One region of the Neobacillus sp. S1227 genome, then DNA from elsewhere that is predicted to be linked to it. Evidence: predicted binding sites of a transcription regulator. Region 1 holds the regulator's gene; each other region holds the start of a gene.
What was found. Region 1 encodes CtsR, which represses protease genes until heat stress. Its sites were predicted from a motif close to ATGGTCAATAAAGGTCAAACA; they were not measured.

Region 1 (6,176 bases):
CTACTGAAGATAAACTGCTGTCACTGACTCGATATAAAAGTATTGTAAAACCTTTCATTTGAAATAGATATTCAATAATAAATAAAGATGATAGCATATACCAGTATATCAAACCGATATGACTAAATAATGATTTTATAACGTTTCGGATTATATGTTTTAAAAACACTGCTGAACGTGATAAACCTTTAGCAATAGCAAATTCGACATATTGTTGTTCCATTTCTTCTTCAAAAATTTTAATCATTATTTTGGTGACCATTATTATGGGAACAAAACTTAAGCATATTATTGGAAGAAGATAAACATTATCTCTAATTCCATACAACTGGAGTAATTTAAATCCAGTTACTTGGTAAATACGGATAACCAATAATTGGCATACTAGAATGATAATTATATCTGGTATGGAATCCGCTACTAATAATAAACATTTGCATATTTTTTTAAAGTGTCTAGCACAGAAAAGAAATACATACGAAAAACAGAAAGACACAAGGACCGTTATAATCAAGGCAAAAAATAAAATACTCATAGTGTAAATATATTTATCTATAATATAAGGAAACACATCATAATATTTACCCAAGTAAAAAAATTTGGAATCATATATCGAAAACAAGTTCGAAAATGTCACAATAACTGTTTTTAAAAAATTCATTGGATAAAATCCAAAACCTTGAGAAACATAACCTCCATTATCCCTCAAATAGACTAATGAGCGAAGGGAAGTAATGCTGCATATACTTATTAATAGCAATACCAATTTTAATAATTGCCTTAGTATATTAGCGGATAACCGTTTTAACAATCCATTCTTCATTTAAACCCTACTTTCCACAAATTAACTCCAAATTTTACAATATCTATTTAAATAAATTATACCAGTTATTTCAAAATAATTGTTAAATAGTTCCTAATATTAATAACAAGTTACGGATCCTATCGCAAAATTTAAATATACAGAATAAAAATATAATAAAATACGCATAGGTAATATCATATTAAATAGCCGTACTTTTTGAAAGCTGTTTTGTATATTACTTTTAATGAAGGAAACAGAAGATTTGTATTGGAATAACAAGATAGTTAACTGTCGCATCAGGTACGTGGCTTGCCGATTACTAAACTGATAATGAAGTGAACTACCAAACCAGCAATTGTGGGATAGGAAAATGAAGACACTTTGCAGAGAGGGCTGTGCAGTGTCTTTTCCTATACAGTTTTCATATAATAATGTTTCCATTGCGGTCCTGTACCACTACACCTGCTATTTTTATATCAGAAATGCCTCTATGAAGGTTAGTTTATGAATTAAATTAATTCTAGGTAACTCCTATAATTGGACTTTCTTTCCAATATAATACCAATATGTGTTATTTTATAAATATAGCGATAAAGGGGGAAATAAAAAATAATGAAACCATTAATCACCATTGTAATTACCCTATTAGTTTTATTAGGATTGAGTTTTGGTATAACTTATCTTACCCATACAAAATTCATTGATTATTCATTTGTTATTGGAATGGCAGCCACAGTTATTATTTGGTCTTCTACATCCAAGGGTGGTTTCACATCTCGACATATGGATATGACCATTCAAGGAACCACAGGTATTAGAATGGAAAATCAAAAATTTGAGTTTTCACCTAATATTGCCTTTTTCACATCCTTGGCATACACCATCATTACATTCGCATCAATGCTATTTCATTACAGAAGTTATTTATAAAAGTATTCCTTAGAACAGTAGATAAATAAAAAAATTCAAAAGAGCTTGGAAAACCAAGTTCTTTTTGTTGAATTGATTGTTATTTAAAATGCTAAAGGAGTGCTATAGTTGAAGAAGTTAATCAAAATAAATTTAAGGAAGAGCTCAGTTTACAGAACTGTGCTTTTTTACTGTAATATACAAAAAGCACCGCAAAATGCGGTGCAATTAGTTGTACATATTCACATACATTTTTTTGAGCAAATTATAGTTATGTGACAGGTATCAGAACCCGTTACTTTTACAGGTTGTCTTTTTTTTGCGTGAAGTGAACAGTGATGGGAGATAATTCGTAATTACTGAAAGCACTTCTTAAAAAGGTATTTTAGGGACACTTACACCTTTGGGAAAAACGGTTTTGTGGCTAAGGAAGCTATCTAAAGAACATTTTAACTTTTGGATTAATCAGTTTGTCCTCGAGAAGGCTCCTAAAGGACATTTTGATCCTCAGCCCAGCAAGTTTTGTCCTTAAGAATGTGATCAATCAATGGACTATTCCATCCCCAGCAGCCTAAATTCGTTATGTTTAGAGGACGGAAACAATCTTTTGCTTTTGAGGCACAACTGTCCCCAAGCATCCCTCAAACCGTCCCCATGCCTCACCCATGACACCTTAATCTCAAATTTAGTAGTTTTTTCCCATTCATCATAGGTTTCACAACCGCGAGATTTGGAGAAAATCATATAGTAGTGAATCGTTGCATCTGGAAATAAAATTGAGTATAATTAATGTCAAATATAGTCAAAGTCAGATGGTGCAAGGGGGTGGGAAGATGAGAAACATCTCCGATATTATTGAGAAATATCTGAAGCAGGTTTTGGATATGAGTGAAGAAGATATTGTGGAAATCAAACGAAGCGAGGTTGCTGATAAATTTCAATGTGTTCCTTCACAAATCAACTATGTCATTAACACCCGGTTTACGATTGAACGGGGGTATCTCGTAGAAAGCAAACGGGGCGGGGGCGGTTATATCCGGATTATTAAGGTGCAATCTCATGATTCGGCCCAATTGATTGACCATTTGCTGTCACTTATTCATAGCCGTTGCAGTCAGGCAAGTGCTGAGGATGTGATTGGCCGGCTTATTCAGGAAGAGATTATTACAAAGAGAGAGGCAAAAATCATGTTAAGCGTGATTGATCGTTCTGTTTTGTATATTGATCTTCCATACCGGGATGAATTAAGAGCAAGAATGTTAAAGGCAATGTTAACATCTTTGAAATATAAATAATATAGCCAGAGGGTGAAAGTATGATTTGCCAAGAATGTAATCAAAGGCCTGCGGCACTCCATTTTACAAAAATAATTAATGGTGAAAAGACGGAAGTGCACCTTTGTGAAAAGTGTGCTCAGGAAAAGGGCGATATGTTTATTTTTAATGGTGAATCAGGGTTTTCTTTTAATAATTTATTAGCAGGTTTATTGAATTTCGACCCGACATTTCAACAGCCAACAGAGAGCCCGTTTAAACAGGCGGAAATCCTGCAATGCCACCATTGTTCCATGACATTTCCACAGTTTTTGAAAGTAGGACGCTTCGGCTGTTCCTTCTGCTACGAGACCTTTAAAGAACAATTAATCCCCGTTCTAGGGCGGCTTCATGGTGGAAATTGGACCCATAACGGGAAAATTCCAAAAAGAATTGGCGGGGGGATTTATCTCCGCAAGCAAATTGATGAACTGAAAAACTCGTTAAAAGAATCTATTATCCAAGAAGAATTTGAAAGAGCTGCAACCATCCGCGATGAGATCCGTCAGCTGGAGAAAAAGTTAGCAGCTGGTCATGAGGGAGGGGAATAACGGTGTCGCTCGAACGTTTTTTAAATCAAGCGGTCAGCTCCTGGATGAGTGAGGAAGGGCCTGAATCCGATATTGTCCTCAGCTCGAGAATTCGCTTGGCACGAAACCTGGAAGCATATAAATTCCCAACCCTTTTTTCACATGAGGAAGCCAAACAAGTTATTAATGAGTTGGAGGGCATTTTGGAAACTTCCAGCCTTCGAAACTTTGGGCATTTGGAATTGCTGAAAATAGATGAGATGCAGCCGCTGCAAAAGAGGGTCTTGGTAGAAAAACACTTAATCAGCCCACAATTGGCAGAGGAGTCACCATATGGTGCAGTTTTATTATCCGAAAATGAAGAAGTTAGTATAATGATTAATGAAGAGGATCATATTCGGATTCAATGCCTATTTCCTGGGCTGCAGCTAAAAGAAGCATTAGATGCTGCCAACGTAATTGACGATTGGCTTGAAGTTCATCTCCAATATGCTTTTGATGAAAAATACGGCTATTTAACAAGCTGTCCAACAAATGTCGGCACTGGCCTTCGGGCATCGGTTATGATGCATTTGCCGGGTTTAATTTTAACACAACAGATTAACCGGATTATTCCAGCTATCAATCAATTAGGATTTGTGGTTAGGGGAATTTACGGTGAAGGAAGTGAAGCGCTCGGCAATATTTTCCAAATTTCCAACCAAATTACACTTGGAAAATCTGAAGAAGACATGTGCCGTGATTTAATGGGGGTTGTCAGCCAGTTAATTTCACAGGAAAGGTCGGCACGTGAAGCATTACGCAAAACTTCGAACATACAATTAGAAGACAGAGTGTTCAGGTCCCTAGGGGTCCTAACAAACAGCCGGATTATTGAAACGAAGGAAGCTGCAAAATGTTTATCGGATGTTCGTCTTGGAATAGATATGGGATATATAAATTATGTATCAAAGAACATCTTAAATGAATTGATGATTTTAACGCAGCCTGGTTTTCTTCAGCAATATGCTGGAGGACCATTAAGACCGCATGAAAGAGACATAAGGCGGGCGGCATTAATTCGGGAACGTTTTATAATGGAATCTAAAAATATTGGTGAGGAGTGATAGTATGATGTTTGGCCGTTTTACTGAAAGAGCACAAAAGGTTCTAGCTTTAGCACAGGAAGAAGCGATCCGTCTTGGGCATAACAACATTGGAACTGAGCATATTTTATTGGGATTGATCCGCGAAGGTGAAGGGATTGCTGCTAAAGCTCTGTATGGTCTTGGATTAGGCTCAGATAAGATTCAAAAAGAAGTTGAAAATTTAATTGGAAAAGGGCAGGAAGCCTCACAGATTATTCACTACACTCCAAGAGCCAAAAAAGTAATTGAACTTTCAATGGATGAAGCGCGTAAACTAGGACATTCTTATGTCGGGACAGAGCATATTCTGCTTGGACTGATTCGTGAGGGAGAAGGGGTGGCAGCCCGCGTCCTTAATAACCTTGGGGTAAGCTTGAATAAAGCGCGCCAGCAGGTGCTGCAATTATTAGGCAGCAATGAGAGCGGCGGACAGCATGGCGGTGCATCGGTCAGTGCTAATACGCCGACACTTGACAGCCTAGCAAGAGATCTAACGGCAATCGCCAGGGAAGGCAGCCTTGACCCAGTGATTGGCCGCAGCAAGGAAATTCAGCGCGTGATCGAAGTGCTAAGCCGTCGGACGAAAAACAACCCGGTATTGATTGGTGAGCCAGGGGTTGGTAAAACAGCCATTGCGGAAGGCCTTGCCCAGCAAATTGTCAATAATGAAGTTCCGGAGATTCTTCGCGATAAACGTGTTATGACGCTCGATATGGGTACAGTTGTAGCAGGAACAAAATACCGTGGTGAATTTGAGGACCGTCTGAAAAAAGTAATGGATGAAATTCGCCAAGCCGGAAATATTATCTTGTTCATTGATGAATTGCACACTTTAATCGGTGCTGGTGGTGCAGAAGGTGCCATTGACGCTTCCAATATTTTAAAACCATCGCTTGCCCGTGGCGAGCTGCAATGTATCGGGGCAACAACCCTAGATGAATACCGAAAATACATTGAAAAAGATGCTGCCTTAGAGCGCCGCTTCCAGCCTATTCGGGTGGATGAACCGACTGCGGAAGAATCTGTTCAAATTTTAGAAGGGCTGCGTGACCGCTATGAGGCTCATCATCGTGTTTCCATTACCGATGAGGCGATTGAAGCAGCGGTAAAGCTCTCCGACCGTTATATCTCCGACCGTTTCTTGCCGGATAAAGCGATTGATTTAATCGATGAAGCAGGATCAAAAGTGCGACTTCGCTCTTATACAACACCGCCAAACCTAAAAGAGCTTGAGGTCAAGCTGGAAGAGGTGCGGAAAGAAAAGGACGCCGCGGTTCAAAGCCAAGAATTCGAAAAAGCAGCATCACTTAGAGATTCCGAGCAGCGTCTGCGTGAACAACTAGAGGAAACGAAGAAGAGCTGGAAGGAAAAGCAGGGTAAAGAAAACAACCAAGTGACGGTTGAGGATATTGCCGCCGTTGTATCAAGCTGGACTGGTATTCCGGTCTCCAAACTCGCAGAGACAGAAACTGCAAGATTGCTTAATTTAGAA
Region 2 (6,176 bases), 1.5 Mb from region 1:
TTCCGGATGGTTGTCTCCATGGACGCGCGACACCTTTGTAACATAAGGACTAAGCATTTTAAATTCTTCTTCCGTTGCCCGGTGGTAGTTATCGATCACATGGTCAATGATGGTGTGAGAATCAGTATTAGTCCAAACTTCTAAATCGGTTTCTTTTGATTCATTTTTTTCATAAACCCCTTTTAAATCCTCTAAAATAGATTCGATATCAAGATTGCCTTGGGCTGCAGCTTCGGAAAGCGGGATATTACCGCCGCAGCAGAAATCAATTCGATAACGTTTAAATACGTCACTTGTTTTTGGTAGTTCGTTAACAATATCTTTAACTAATGAATTTGCTGAAAATGGAAAAATTATCATGAATATTCCTCCTTGGTAAAAAGGGTTTTTCTATTTAAAATAAGCATAATTGAAAATGAAATAAAAAATGGTGACTAAAATCACACTATCTGCGTGATTTTGATTTTTCCCTGAGCAGAAAAGTTTCGATTTTGTGACTTTTGATATGTCTATAAGTTTTTTGTAGGCTTATAATGGATACAGTTAAAATACATAACGTTCTAAAATGATAGGAGCCGATGAATTTGTTTGAAAGACGACAACCCATTCCAATCGGAGATGCAGTTCAAAAAATAATGCAATACCAATTGTCCGGTGAAACGGAATATATCAAAATTGAAGAAAGCTTTGGCCGATTTTTATCTAAGGATTTAGTTGCCACCTGCGATGTCCCTCACTTTGACAGGGCACCCTATGATGGTTTTGCTGTCAGAGCAGTAGATACACAAAATGCATCCCAAGATAATCCGGTGGAATTTGAGGTAATTGACCATATTGGGGCGGGGATGGTTTCCAACATGACTGTAACAGAAAATCAGGCAGTCAGAATTATGACTGGTGCAATTATGCCTGAAGGAACTGATGCTGTTGTGATGTTCGAAGTATCGAAAACCTACGAAAAAGATGGGAAGCCGTTTATGTCCATTAAGCGCAGTTTTAAAAAGGGAGATAACGTTTCCTTTCGTGGGGAGGATGCGAAAGAGGGAGAGGTATTAGTTAAAAGGGGGACACTAATTAACCCTGGCATTCAAGCGATGCTTGCCACTTTTGGCTATAAGAATGTTCCCGCAGCCAAAAAACCAATTGTTGGCCTGTTTGCAACTGGTACGGAATTATTGGATGTTGGTGATCCTTTAGTTCCTGGTAAAATCCGCAATAGCAATTCTCATATGATTGCCGCCCAGATTGAGAGGGTTGGTGGTATCGTTCACTATTTTGGAAAGCTTCCAGATGAATTTGATACCTGCTTCGAGGCTGTAAAAAATGCAGTAAACAAGGTTGATTTGTTGATTACCACTGGCGGGGTTTCAGTTGGTGATTTTGATTACCTGCCAGAGATTTACGAAAAGCTTGGTGCAGAGGTTTTATTTAATAAAGTGGCAATGCGCCCTGGAAGTGTAACAACAGTGGCCAGCCATAACGGAAAGCTTCTCTTTGGTTTATCCGGTAATCCGTCTGCTTGCTATGTCGGATTTGAATTGTTTGCAAGGCCGATTTTGCGCAGAATGCTTTTTTCTGAAAAACCTCATTTAAGGAAGGAGAAGGCAATCCTTGAGATGGATTTTCTTAAAGCCAATCCATTTACAAGATTTGTGCGCAGTTCTGTTTCTATCGAGAACGGCCGGTTAAAGGTGACGCCCAGCGGTCAAGATAAATCCAACATTATCATGAGTCTTGCCGGTGCCAATTCATTAACCATCCTCCCGGGCGGCACACGTGGGTTCGTAGCCGGAACTGAGGTAGATGTTCTTATGCTTGAAGATCAAACCGGCAGTGAATGGCCTTGGTAAGGCCGGTAATTTTTCAAGTTACCGGTTACCAGAATTGCGGGAAAACAACATTTATTGAAAAGCTGCTTCATGGCTTGAATGCAGAGGGATTAATGACGGCAGTTATTAAACATCATGGTCATGGAGGTAAACCGGATGTTTTGCCTAAAAAGGACTCAATCAGGCATCTTGCAGCAGGTGCGGTTGCTTCCATCGTGGAGGGAGAAGGAAGGTTGCTGCTGCAAACCGAACAGTTAGAGTTCAAATTGGATAAACAAATAAAGCTGCTTAGTTTATTCAATCCGGATATTATCTTGGTTGAAGGTCATAAACAAGAATCTTTTCCAAAGATGGTCCTGCTGCGGGATAAGAGTGACCTTTCCCTGATAACAAAACTGAAAAATATTGCAGCGGTTGTTTATTGGAAGGATGGGCTGATGGGGACAGTAAGTGAGGTTTTGAAAGTTCCATGCTTTCATATTGGCGATGCAAAAGCTGAGCATCAGATTGTTAAGTTGTTAAAAGAGATGCATGAAAGAGAGACGGCTGACTCGAAAAACTGAGTCAGCCGCCGGATCATCAATCTACCCTGCAAATATCCTGAGGACAATCTTCGCAATCAATTTCATTTTTTAAATGATCAATGTCATGAATGTTAATCGTGCCTTTATTTATGGAAATTACCCCTGTCTTCCTCAAGTCAGCCAATAATCGATTGACAACCTCCCTGGAGGTTCCGCAAAAATTTGCCAATTCCTGATTGGTTAAAGGCAATTCAATTAGGATTCCCTTGTTTGACTTGACACCAAAACTGTTGCTAATTCGAATTAAGGTTGAATATAAGGCGCCTTTTTTTCCGTGTAAAACCAAGTCCCGAAATTTTGTCTGAGTTTTTCGGTATTGAAGGCTCATCCATTGAATGAATTCAAATGAAAGAGGAAGATTTTGCGATAATTTTTCCTCCAGAAACTCTCTCTTTATAACAGCTGCTTCACCGCTTTCAATAATTCGACCGCTTAGAAGATATTTTGGCTGGGGAGAGAATAAATGTAATTCTCCCACAAAATCTCCGCTCGAACACATCCTTAAGGTAAGCTCCCTACCATCAGGAATAATTTTACTAACATGAATAATCCCACTTTTAACTATATATAACTCATTTGCCGGCATTCCTTCTTGAAACAGAAAGGAGCCTTTCTCCATTTTCTTTGTATGTTGTACTGTTTCGAATAGACGCGACAATGTGACAGGCATTTCTTTAATGGACTGCATGCCGATACCCCCTTTAATGGGAACTAAAAAGCGATGAATCGCTCAGTAAAAATTTAAAAAGATATTACTGTAATTATATTGTTAATAATGAAACAATCGCAATAAATGGGTGCATAAGTTCATATAATCGTCAAAATTCAGGCAAAAGCAATATTCTTTAGGAAATATTGTCGAACAATGTGAAATTGAAGGAACTTCCTTTAATGAACCAATGCTTAAAGGGAATAATAAAATCGAAATAGATAAGGAGGGAAAAGCATGGGACAAAGCCGTCAATTCGGGCCGGGAAAAAAAGCACCGAATAATGGTGTTTATATTGAAGTAGGGGATACAGGTGATAATGTTGTAAATCCGAAAAAAATAAAGTTAAAAGCCGGCGACAGATTTCCGGAAAATTCAAATGATGATCGTGTATGGACTTACCAAAGAAAGCCATGATTAATATAAACTTGCTGAGAAAGAGCTGTCCCGAACCGGATGGCTCTTTCAAATTTTACTTTTAAATGAAGGATGAATTATAATATAAGTAATAGGTCAAAAAAGGTCAAAGGGTGTGAAAACTAATGGATTTAAACCGAATGACAGAACGATTGCAAAATGGTTTAATGGATGCTCAAAGTATCGCCATTAAATATAACCACCAAGAGATAGATGAACCCCATTTGTTATTGGCACTATTAAACCAAGAAGACAGCCTTGTTGCATCCGTGTTGGAAAGAGCGGGAATTTCCTCTAAAACAGTTGAAAAAAGTTTATCGGATGCCCTCGAAAAAAAACCACAGGTCACCGGCAGTGGAATTGAACAGGGAAAGCTTTATATCACAGCCAAATTGCAAAAATTAATGATAAGTGCTGAAGAATACGCGGCAAAATTCGCTGATGAATATCTTTCCATCGAGCATATTCTGCTTGCCGCAGCAAATGCGAATGATACGGAATTTAAAAAAGTAATTCATTCATTTGGCCGTACCTCGGAGGATCTTTTAAAGGTTATAAAAGAAATAAGGGGGAATCAAAGGGTGACAACACAACATCCTGAAGCGGGCTATGATGCTTTAAAAAAATACGGGCGGGATCTTGTAGCAGAAGTAAGAGCTGGGAAAATGGACCCTGTCATTGGCAGAGATACAGAAATAAGAAATGTTATCCGCATTCTTTCTAGGAAAACCAAAAATAATCCCGTTCTAATCGGTGAGCCTGGTGTGGGGAAAACCGCCATTGTTGAAGGATTGGCCCAGCGGATTGTCAGAAAAGATGTACCAGAGGGCTTGAAGGATAAGACTATTTTTGCCTTGGATATGAGTGCGCTGATTGCCGGTGCGAAATTTAGAGGTGAATTCGAAGAAAGATTAAAGGCAGTATTGAATGAAATTAAAAAAAGTGAAGGGCAAATATTGTTATTTATCGATGAAATCCACACGATTGTAGGTGCAGGAAGAACTGATGGAGCGATGGATGCTGGAAATATGTTAAAACCAATGCTGGCCCGGGGAGAGCTGCATTGTATCGGGGCAACCACGCTTGATGAGCACCGTAAATATATTGAAAAAGACCCTGCACTTGAAAGGAGATTTCAGCAGGTCCTTGTTCAAGAACCGGACGTAGAGGATACAATTTCCATCTTGAGGGGATTAAAGGAACGATTTGAAGTCCATCATGGGGTGAAAATTCACGACCAGGCCTTAGTTGCTGCAACTACCTTATCTGACCGCTATATTACGGACCGCTTTTTGCCTGACAAAGCAATCGACCTAGTTGATGAAGCTTGTGCGATGATTCGGACCGAAATTGACTCCATGCCAACTGAACTCGATGAAGTGACGCGCAGGGTGATGCAATTGGAAATAGAAGAAGCGGCGCTAACAAAAGAGCAGGATGAGATAAGTAAGCAAAGACTTCAGTCCTTGCAAAAAGAGCTGGCAGATTTGAAGGAACAGACAAATGCTATGAAGGCAAAGTGGCTTGAGGAAAAACAAACCATTACTATGTTACAGGAAAAACGGGAGCAAATTGAAAAACTTCGCCGAGAACTGGAGCAGGCAGAAGATAAATATGATTTAAACAAGGCCGCAGAACTTCGTCACGGTCTTATACCCGCAGCGGAGAAAGAGCTATTGGCACTTGAGGAAAAGGCTGAAAGTGACGACCGGCTTCTACGTGAAGAGGTAACATCCGAAGAGATTTCCAATATTGTTTCAAGATGGACAGGGATTCCGCTTTCTAAGCTTGTCGAAGGTGAGCGGGAAAAGCTATTAAGACTGGAATCAATCCTGCATGAACGGGTCATAGGGCAGGATGAAGCAGTAAATTTAACCGCTGACGCTGTTTTAAGGGCACGCGCAGGGATTAAAGATCCGAACAGACCAATTGGTTCATTTTTGTTTTTAGGACCGACTGGAGTCGGCAAAACAGAACTAGCGAAGGCACTAGCGGAAAGCTTATTCGATAGTGAAGAACATATAATCCGAATTGATATGTCGGAGTATATGGAGAAGCATGCTGTTTCGCGCTTAATTGGTGCACCTCCCGGCTATGTAGGGTACGAGGAAGGAGGCCAATTAACAGAAGCAGTTCGTCGAAAACCGTATTCGGTTATATTGATGGATGAAATTGAAAAGGCGCATCCTGAAGTATTCAATATTCTTCTGCAGGCACTTGATGATGGACGAATTACAGATTCCCAAGGCCGGGTTGTTGACTTTAAAAATACTGTCATAATTATGACATCCAATATTGGATCAAACATTTTACTCGAACGAAATGAAAATGAACAAGAAATCTCAGAAGGAACGAGAGAAAAAGTGTTGAATCTACTGAGAGCCCACTTCAGGCCTGAATTTTTAAATCGTATAGACGAAACAATTCTCTTTAAGCCATTGTCTATGGACGATATTAAGAATATTGTCGTCAAACTATTAAAAGAACTTAAGGCAAGGTTAAAAGAGAAACAAATCGATATCACGATTGATGAACAAGCGAAGGAATTCATCGCCGCACATGGATTTGATCCTGTATACGGGGCTAGACCGCTGAAACGTTATATTCAGCGAAATCTTGAAACAAAGCTTGCCCGTG
Region 3 (6,176 bases), 1.6 Mb from region 1:
CAAACTTCAATGGCACATCCGGTGATATTGATGTCCTGACACATGAGGCCGGCCATGCCTTCCAGGTATATTCGAGCCGTCAATTCGAGATACCTGAATATAATTGGCCAACGTATGAGGCATGTGAAATTCATTCGATGAGTATGGAGTTTTTCACCTGGCCATGGATGGAGCTGTTCTTTAAAGAAGACACCGATAAATATAAGTTTTCTCATCTTAGTGATGCGCTCTTGTTCCTGCCGTATGGGGTTTCTGTTGATGAGTTCCAGCATTGGGTATATGAAAATCCCGGGGCTTCTCCAAAAGAGAGAAAGCTGAAATGGCGGGAAATTGAGAAAAAATATCTGCCGCATAAGGATTATGACGGCAATGAGTACCTAGAAAAAGGTGGGTTTTGGCAGCGCCAGGGACATATTTATAATTCACCGTTCTATTATATTGACTATACGCTTGCGCAAATTTGTGCGTTCCAATTCTGGAAAAGATCTAGGGAGAATCATCCAGTGGCATGGGCAGATTATGTCAAACTGTGTAAGCTTGGCGGCAGCATGTCCTTCACTAAGCTGGTGGAGGCAGCGAATTTAATTTCTCCATTTGAGAACGGCTGTGTCGAATCAGTGGTCGGAGAAATTGAAAAGTGGTTAAATTCAGTTGATGATAAAAAGCTGTAAAAAGAAGAAGAGCGATGGCCTCTAATCAGTCATCGCTCTTTTTTTATGGATTCTGCTGATGTACTTGTGAGTCGAAAATTTTAGAATTAACATCTTCATCGTAATTTTATAGCAATTTTTTCCATTTATTTAATCCCTACATTTGTAGGAGTTTTTTGAAAAGGGCGATCATAAGGTTTTAAAACAAATGTTAAAAAAAGCGAAGCCAGTTTGGCTTCGCACTTTAATAAAGACTCTTTTCTCAGAGATTGTTGCTTTTAACTATATTGAAAACACTGAGTGGATTGGAGCGAAAGGTGCTTGACTCCTGCGGGAAATAGAGGAAAGGTCGAGACCCTGCAGACGGAACGTCGAGGAGGCTCGACTTCCTCCCCGCGGGTTTGCTGAGCGCCTGTAGCGGAAAGGAACGGACAGAGTTATTCCCAAAAACAACAAACTTTACGAAAAGAGCCTTAATAAATTATTGCCGCTTCTGAAATAACCTTCAATTGGCCGTCTTCTAAAATGGCCGCCAGCTTTTTCGCATCGGGCTGATCCAAAATAAAATCTGTTATTTTATCTTCAAGCTGGTCTTGAATGACCCGTCTTAATGGGCGTGCACCAAATGCAGGGTGATAGCCCATCTCAGCTAATTGTTCTTTTACTTCTGCTGAAATGGTTAATTCAATGCTTTGTTCTTTTAAAGTTTCCTGCAATTCGGCAACCATTAGGTCGACAATCGTTAAGATATGCTCTTTTTCAAGTGATTTGAATTCAATGATGCAGTCAAAACGGTTTAGAAATTCCGGCTTGAAGAAGTTTCCAAGAGAATCAAGAATATTTGCTTCTTCAACCGCTTCAGTTGTTCCAAAGCCAACGCGAATGTCTTTGTGTCCAACGCCGGCATTACTTGTCATAATGATGACGGTGTCTTTAAAGCTTACCACTCTCCCTTGGCTGTCAGTAAGGCGTCCGTCCTCAAGGATTTGCAGGAACATATGCATGACGTCCGGATGGGCCTTTTCAATCTCATCCAAGAGAATAATGCTATATGGGTTGCGGCGGACTTTTTCGGTTAATTGACCAGCCTCCTCATGGCCGACATACCCTGGAGGAGACCCGATTAATTTTGAGACACTGTGTTTTTCCATGTATTCGCTCATATCAAGTCGAATCATCGAATCCTTCGTACCAAATAATTCTTCCGCAAGAGTCTTAGATAATTCTGTTTTACCAACTCCTGTTGGACCGACAAATAAGAAGGACCCGATCGGACGGTTTTTTGCTTTTAATCCGGCACGGCTGCGGCGAACAGCTTTTGCGACCTTCTGAACGGCTTGCTCCTGGCCAATAACCTTCTTATTCAAATTCTCTTCAAGTGATTTCATTTTAAGTTGCTCGTCTTCTTGAAGTTTCCCGACCGGAATGCCTGTTTTTTCTTCAATAATTTTTTGAATATCAGAAACTGTAACAACTGGCCGCTCCGTCTTTGAGGCACTATTTAATGCCTTTTCAAGTTGAGCTTCTTCATCACGAAGCTTTGCTGCAAGTTCATAATTTTCCTTTTTCAATGCTGTTTCCTTTTCTGCCGCAATTGCCTTAAGTCGTGCCTCGATTTGTTCATTATTCCGATAATCTGAAGTTAGATTTAGCTTTGATCCTGATTCATCTAGTAAATCAATCGCCTTATCAGGTAAAAAGCGGTCTTGAATATAGCGCTGCGATAAGGTCACACAAGCGCGGATGGCTTCGTCTGAATAATTGACCTCATGAAAGTCCTCGTATTTCTTCTGAATTCCTTTAAGGATGGCGATGGCTGCATCTGTATCAGGCTCTTGAACCTGGATAGGCTGGAAGCGGCGTTCTAAGGCTGAATCCTTTTCAATTTGGCGATATTCTTTTAATGTCGTAGCACCGACAACCTGAAGTTCACCGCGGGCAAGAGCAGGTTTTAAAATGTTGCCGGCATCCATAGAGCCTTCAGCAGAGCCTGCACCAACAAGCAGATGGATTTCATCAATAAATAAAATGATGTTTTTCCGCTCCTGTAATTCTGCAATTAACTGCTTCATCCGCTCTTCAAATTGACCGCGGATTCCGGTATTGGCAACTAAAGAAGCTACATCTAATAAATAGATTTCTTTATTTTGCAACTTGCTTGGTACATCGCCATTGGCAATTTTTAAGGCGAGCCCTTCCGCTATTGCCGTTTTACCAACGCCAGGTTCACCAATTAACACAGGATTGTTTTTATTTCTTCTGTTTAATACCTCAATGACGCGTATTATCTCATGATCACGGCCAATAACCGGGTCAATTAGACCGGCTTTAGCCATTTGTGTAAGGTTGCGGCCAAATTGATCGATAAAGCCGCCGCGGCCGTTTTTATTTTCAGCTGCAGGAGCATATTGACCCTTTGGAATGTGACCTTGGGAAAAGTTCTTGTTTGCAAACAGCTCTTCAAATGGAAAACTGTTGAATGGGTTCATATTCATTCCAAAGCCAGCACCTAATGCTTTTTTCTCCTTTGTATAACATTCATGGCAAAGTTTCAAATCATGATGCTGCCCATTAACATTCATGTTTAATTGTACATTCGCTTGATTTTGATTACATTTTTGACAAAGCATGTAAACAACCTCCCTGTTATTTGCTTTTATCAATTTGACTTTGACTATATTTGACCTTACGACCATAGTATACTCTGACCTTTTTTGACTTTCAAGCCTTTTGCTTGGAGAAATTTTTTCCATGATAGGAAAATATGCGTACGAGAAAAAGCTCGTCATTGTTTGTCCCTTTGGTCATATATTTGTGATAAGGGGGAGATGATGTGAAAAAAAGCTGGAATCAAGCCTTTCAAATAGCGGCAGTTTATGTGGGGACCGTTGTAGGAGCAGGATTCGCCACAGGAAAAGAAATCGTGGAATTTTTCTCACGGTTTGGTTTCTTTGGCTTTATAAGTATATTAATGAGCGGCTACCTTTTCGTTGTGATCGGATCAAAACTAATGCGGATTGCTGCGCAAATTAATGCAAAATCGTACCAGGAATTTAATGATTATTTATTTGGAAAATGGGCGGGAGGCATCATCAATTTTTTTATGCTATTTATGCTGCTGGGGGTAAGTGCCGTCATGCTGGCAGGAGCAGGGGCTGTTTTTGAAGAACAGCTGGGATTACCTAAAAGTGCAGGTGTGTTTATCACAATTTTTTTATCTTATTTAGTAATCCTTATAGGTACTAAGGGACTTTTTGCTGTCAATACCTTTGTTGTTCCCTTAATGATTGGCTTTAGTCTGATTTTAATGCTTCTGTCTTTGCAAATGCCAAACTTTTTAGAGCATTTTTTGTATATACCTCATGCTTCGGATGGGTGGAAAAGCGTTATTGCACCATTTTCATATGCTGCCTTGAATCTTGGACTTGCTCAAGCGGTACTAGTGCCGATTGCATCAGAAGTGAAGGACGATTGGACAATCAAATGGGGGGGGATTCTTGGTGGTGTGGCATTAACGGTAATATTAATTGCCAGTCACTTTACCTTAATCATGCTCCCAAACCTGGAATTATATGAAATTCCGATGGCAGTTATTATGAGAAATTTAGCCCCGTTTTTTTATTGGATTTTTGTACTTATCATTTATGGAGAGATTTTTACTTCAGTTATTGGCAATGTTTTTGGTCTCGACCGCCAACTGAAGCAATATATGTCTGTACCGACGCTGGTTTCTGTAACAGCTATTTTTACAGTATCTTACTTGATCAGCCTGGTGAATTATGGAACACTTTTGTCCTATCTATATCCATTGTTCGGCTATATTTGTATGAGTTTTTTTATTCTCCTTTGGATGAAGCCATTTACGCCGCCAGAAAGAAACTCAAAAAGCAGCTGATCAGGTCAGCTGCTTTTTATATTAGTGGTCGAAAAATAAACATCATCATGTCAAAAATGATATGAGATACAATTACGAGCGGCATGCTTTTTTTCCAAAAGTATAAAGCCCCCCACACAAGGCCGGAGACAAATGCAGCGAACACTAGTAAATAAGACCCCGAATAAATATGAACTGACCCATATAATATAGAGCCAGCAATAATGGCGATGTTCGGTTTCAGGTATTTTAACAGTCTATTTTGGACAAACCCTCTCCAGAACATCTCTTCGCCCGGTGCCGCCACTAAAATCAAGGCAAAATAGTGCCAGAATAACGAAGGGGCAAACCATCGGTACAAACGTCTTACATCTCTTTTAAAGCTAGAATTGGCCATTTCGAAAAGCTGATAGCCAATCCAAAAAAGCAAATATAATAATAAACCGGAGATAACGCCTATAAATAAATATTTGATAAAAGAGGCCTCATCTGCCACGTCTCCCTGAAACGTGGCAAAGGCGATTAGTATTAGGATGGAACCGGAAAAAATGTACCAAAATATCGCCTTATCATGAAAAGAAAAAAAGAGAAGTGCATGGGCGATAATCAATCCGGTTAATAGACGTAAATCCAGGGTTCTTTTTAATTCCATAATAGGCTCCTTCGAAAATCAAAACTTAATATGTATAGGAAAAGATTTCAATATACATTTTATCCAATAACGATGATAAGAATATCTTTAAATGAAAAAAATATAATCGAGAAAGGAGTGAAGAGAATGAGTAAATCAGAAAGTCAAAAGGAACGTGAATGGACGGTCAGAAAGCAGGATCAAAATCCTCATGGCAAGGTTAAATCATTTAAAGAACTTTCAAAAGAAGCGGACCAAGGAAAATAATCGGTTTTCTGATATAAAAAGAAGAAAAGGCAGTGTGCATTTTGTGTGCATTCTGCCTTTTCAAATAATTAGTAAGCGGTTTCTTTGATTACCTTATAATTTTTATGATTAACAACTGTACGCTGATCTAATTCTAGATCACGATAATTATCCATATATGTTAAGTCAACTATTACAGAATTTTCATTCACTTTTTCAACAACTCCTTGCAGTCCGCCACGAAATTCGATGATATTACCTACCTCTGCTTTTTTCAAATTTCCTCTCTCCCTTATCTAGCAAACTTTAAAACTATTTAAATAACAGTTTGCACTATTTTTCCAAATTCGTAAAGGTGTTAATGTTACAATTTAGTTAATTTCTTATATGTTTTTGTAAAAAAATTCTGGAAATAAAATTAGATTATGGTAACGTTTTCATATTAAGGAGTGAAATTAGCTTTAAAAGCGGTTTTTACGTTAAAATATGGTAGTGGAAAGAGGTGCAGAAAAATGAGGGAAGAAACTATTAACGATATCTTAGATCGTCTTAAGAACGGAGAGCTTTCCGAATACTACGTTAAAGTTGAAGAATTTATGGATTTCCGTCAGGTGCTGGTAAAAAGAAAAGATTTTAAACATTTCCGCGGCATTGCTCAGCGTAATGGAGATGTACTTTACCAATATTTAAAAGAGCCAAGAAGTTAAATGAACGAACCCATTATTTATAGGGTTCTTTTTTGTTGGTATGTTTAGAAAAGTGTGGAAATTTGATA

Region 2: a site for CtsR is predicted at 3,632-3,652, ahead of clpB (ATP-dependent chaperone ClpB). Genes of this name have one in related genera too.
Region 3: a site for CtsR is predicted at 3,352-3,372, ahead of ACZ5AE_RS08800 (ATP-dependent Clp protease ATP-binding subunit). Genes of this name have one in related genera too.

What each region holds. Positions count from the first base shown of each region.
Region 1 covers NZ_AP038276.1:102,987-109,162, forward strand. Annotated here, with positions in the region: gene ACZ5AE_RS00530 (ABC transporter permease subunit) at 1-823, opposite strand, end outside; gene ACZ5AE_RS00535 (hypothetical protein) at 1,418-1,735, shown strand; gene ACZ5AE_RS00540 (CtsR family transcriptional regulator) at 2,548-3,009, shown strand; gene ACZ5AE_RS00545 (UvrB/UvrC motif-containing protein) at 3,030-3,578, shown strand; gene ACZ5AE_RS00550 (protein arginine kinase) at 3,581-4,663, shown strand; gene clpC (ATP-dependent protease ATP-binding subunit ClpC) at 4,668-6,176, shown strand, end outside.
Region 2 covers NZ_AP038276.1:1,595,422-1,601,597, forward strand. Annotated here, with positions in the region: gene ric (iron-sulfur cluster repair di-iron protein) at 1-360, opposite strand, end outside; gene ACZ5AE_RS08215 (molybdopterin molybdotransferase MoeA) at 585-1,850, shown strand; gene mobB (molybdopterin-guanine dinucleotide biosynthesis protein B) at 1,838-2,392, shown strand; gene ACZ5AE_RS08225 (Crp/Fnr family transcriptional regulator) at 2,409-3,101, opposite strand; gene ACZ5AE_RS08230 (YjzC family protein) at 3,360-3,539, shown strand; gene clpB (ATP-dependent chaperone ClpB) at 3,665-6,176, shown strand, end outside.
Region 3 covers NZ_AP038276.1:1,710,766-1,716,941, forward strand. Annotated here, with positions in the region: gene ACZ5AE_RS08795 (M3 family oligoendopeptidase) at 1-671, shown strand, start outside; gene ACZ5AE_RS08800 (ATP-dependent Clp protease ATP-binding subunit) at 1,124-3,280, opposite strand; gene ACZ5AE_RS08805 (YkvI family membrane protein) at 3,484-4,545, shown strand; gene ACZ5AE_RS08810 (lysostaphin resistance A-like protein) at 4,562-5,176, opposite strand; gene ACZ5AE_RS08815 (DUF6254 family protein) at 5,303-5,422, shown strand; gene ACZ5AE_RS08820 (YkvS family protein) at 5,491-5,679, opposite strand; gene ACZ5AE_RS08825 (hypothetical protein) at 5,914-6,108, shown strand.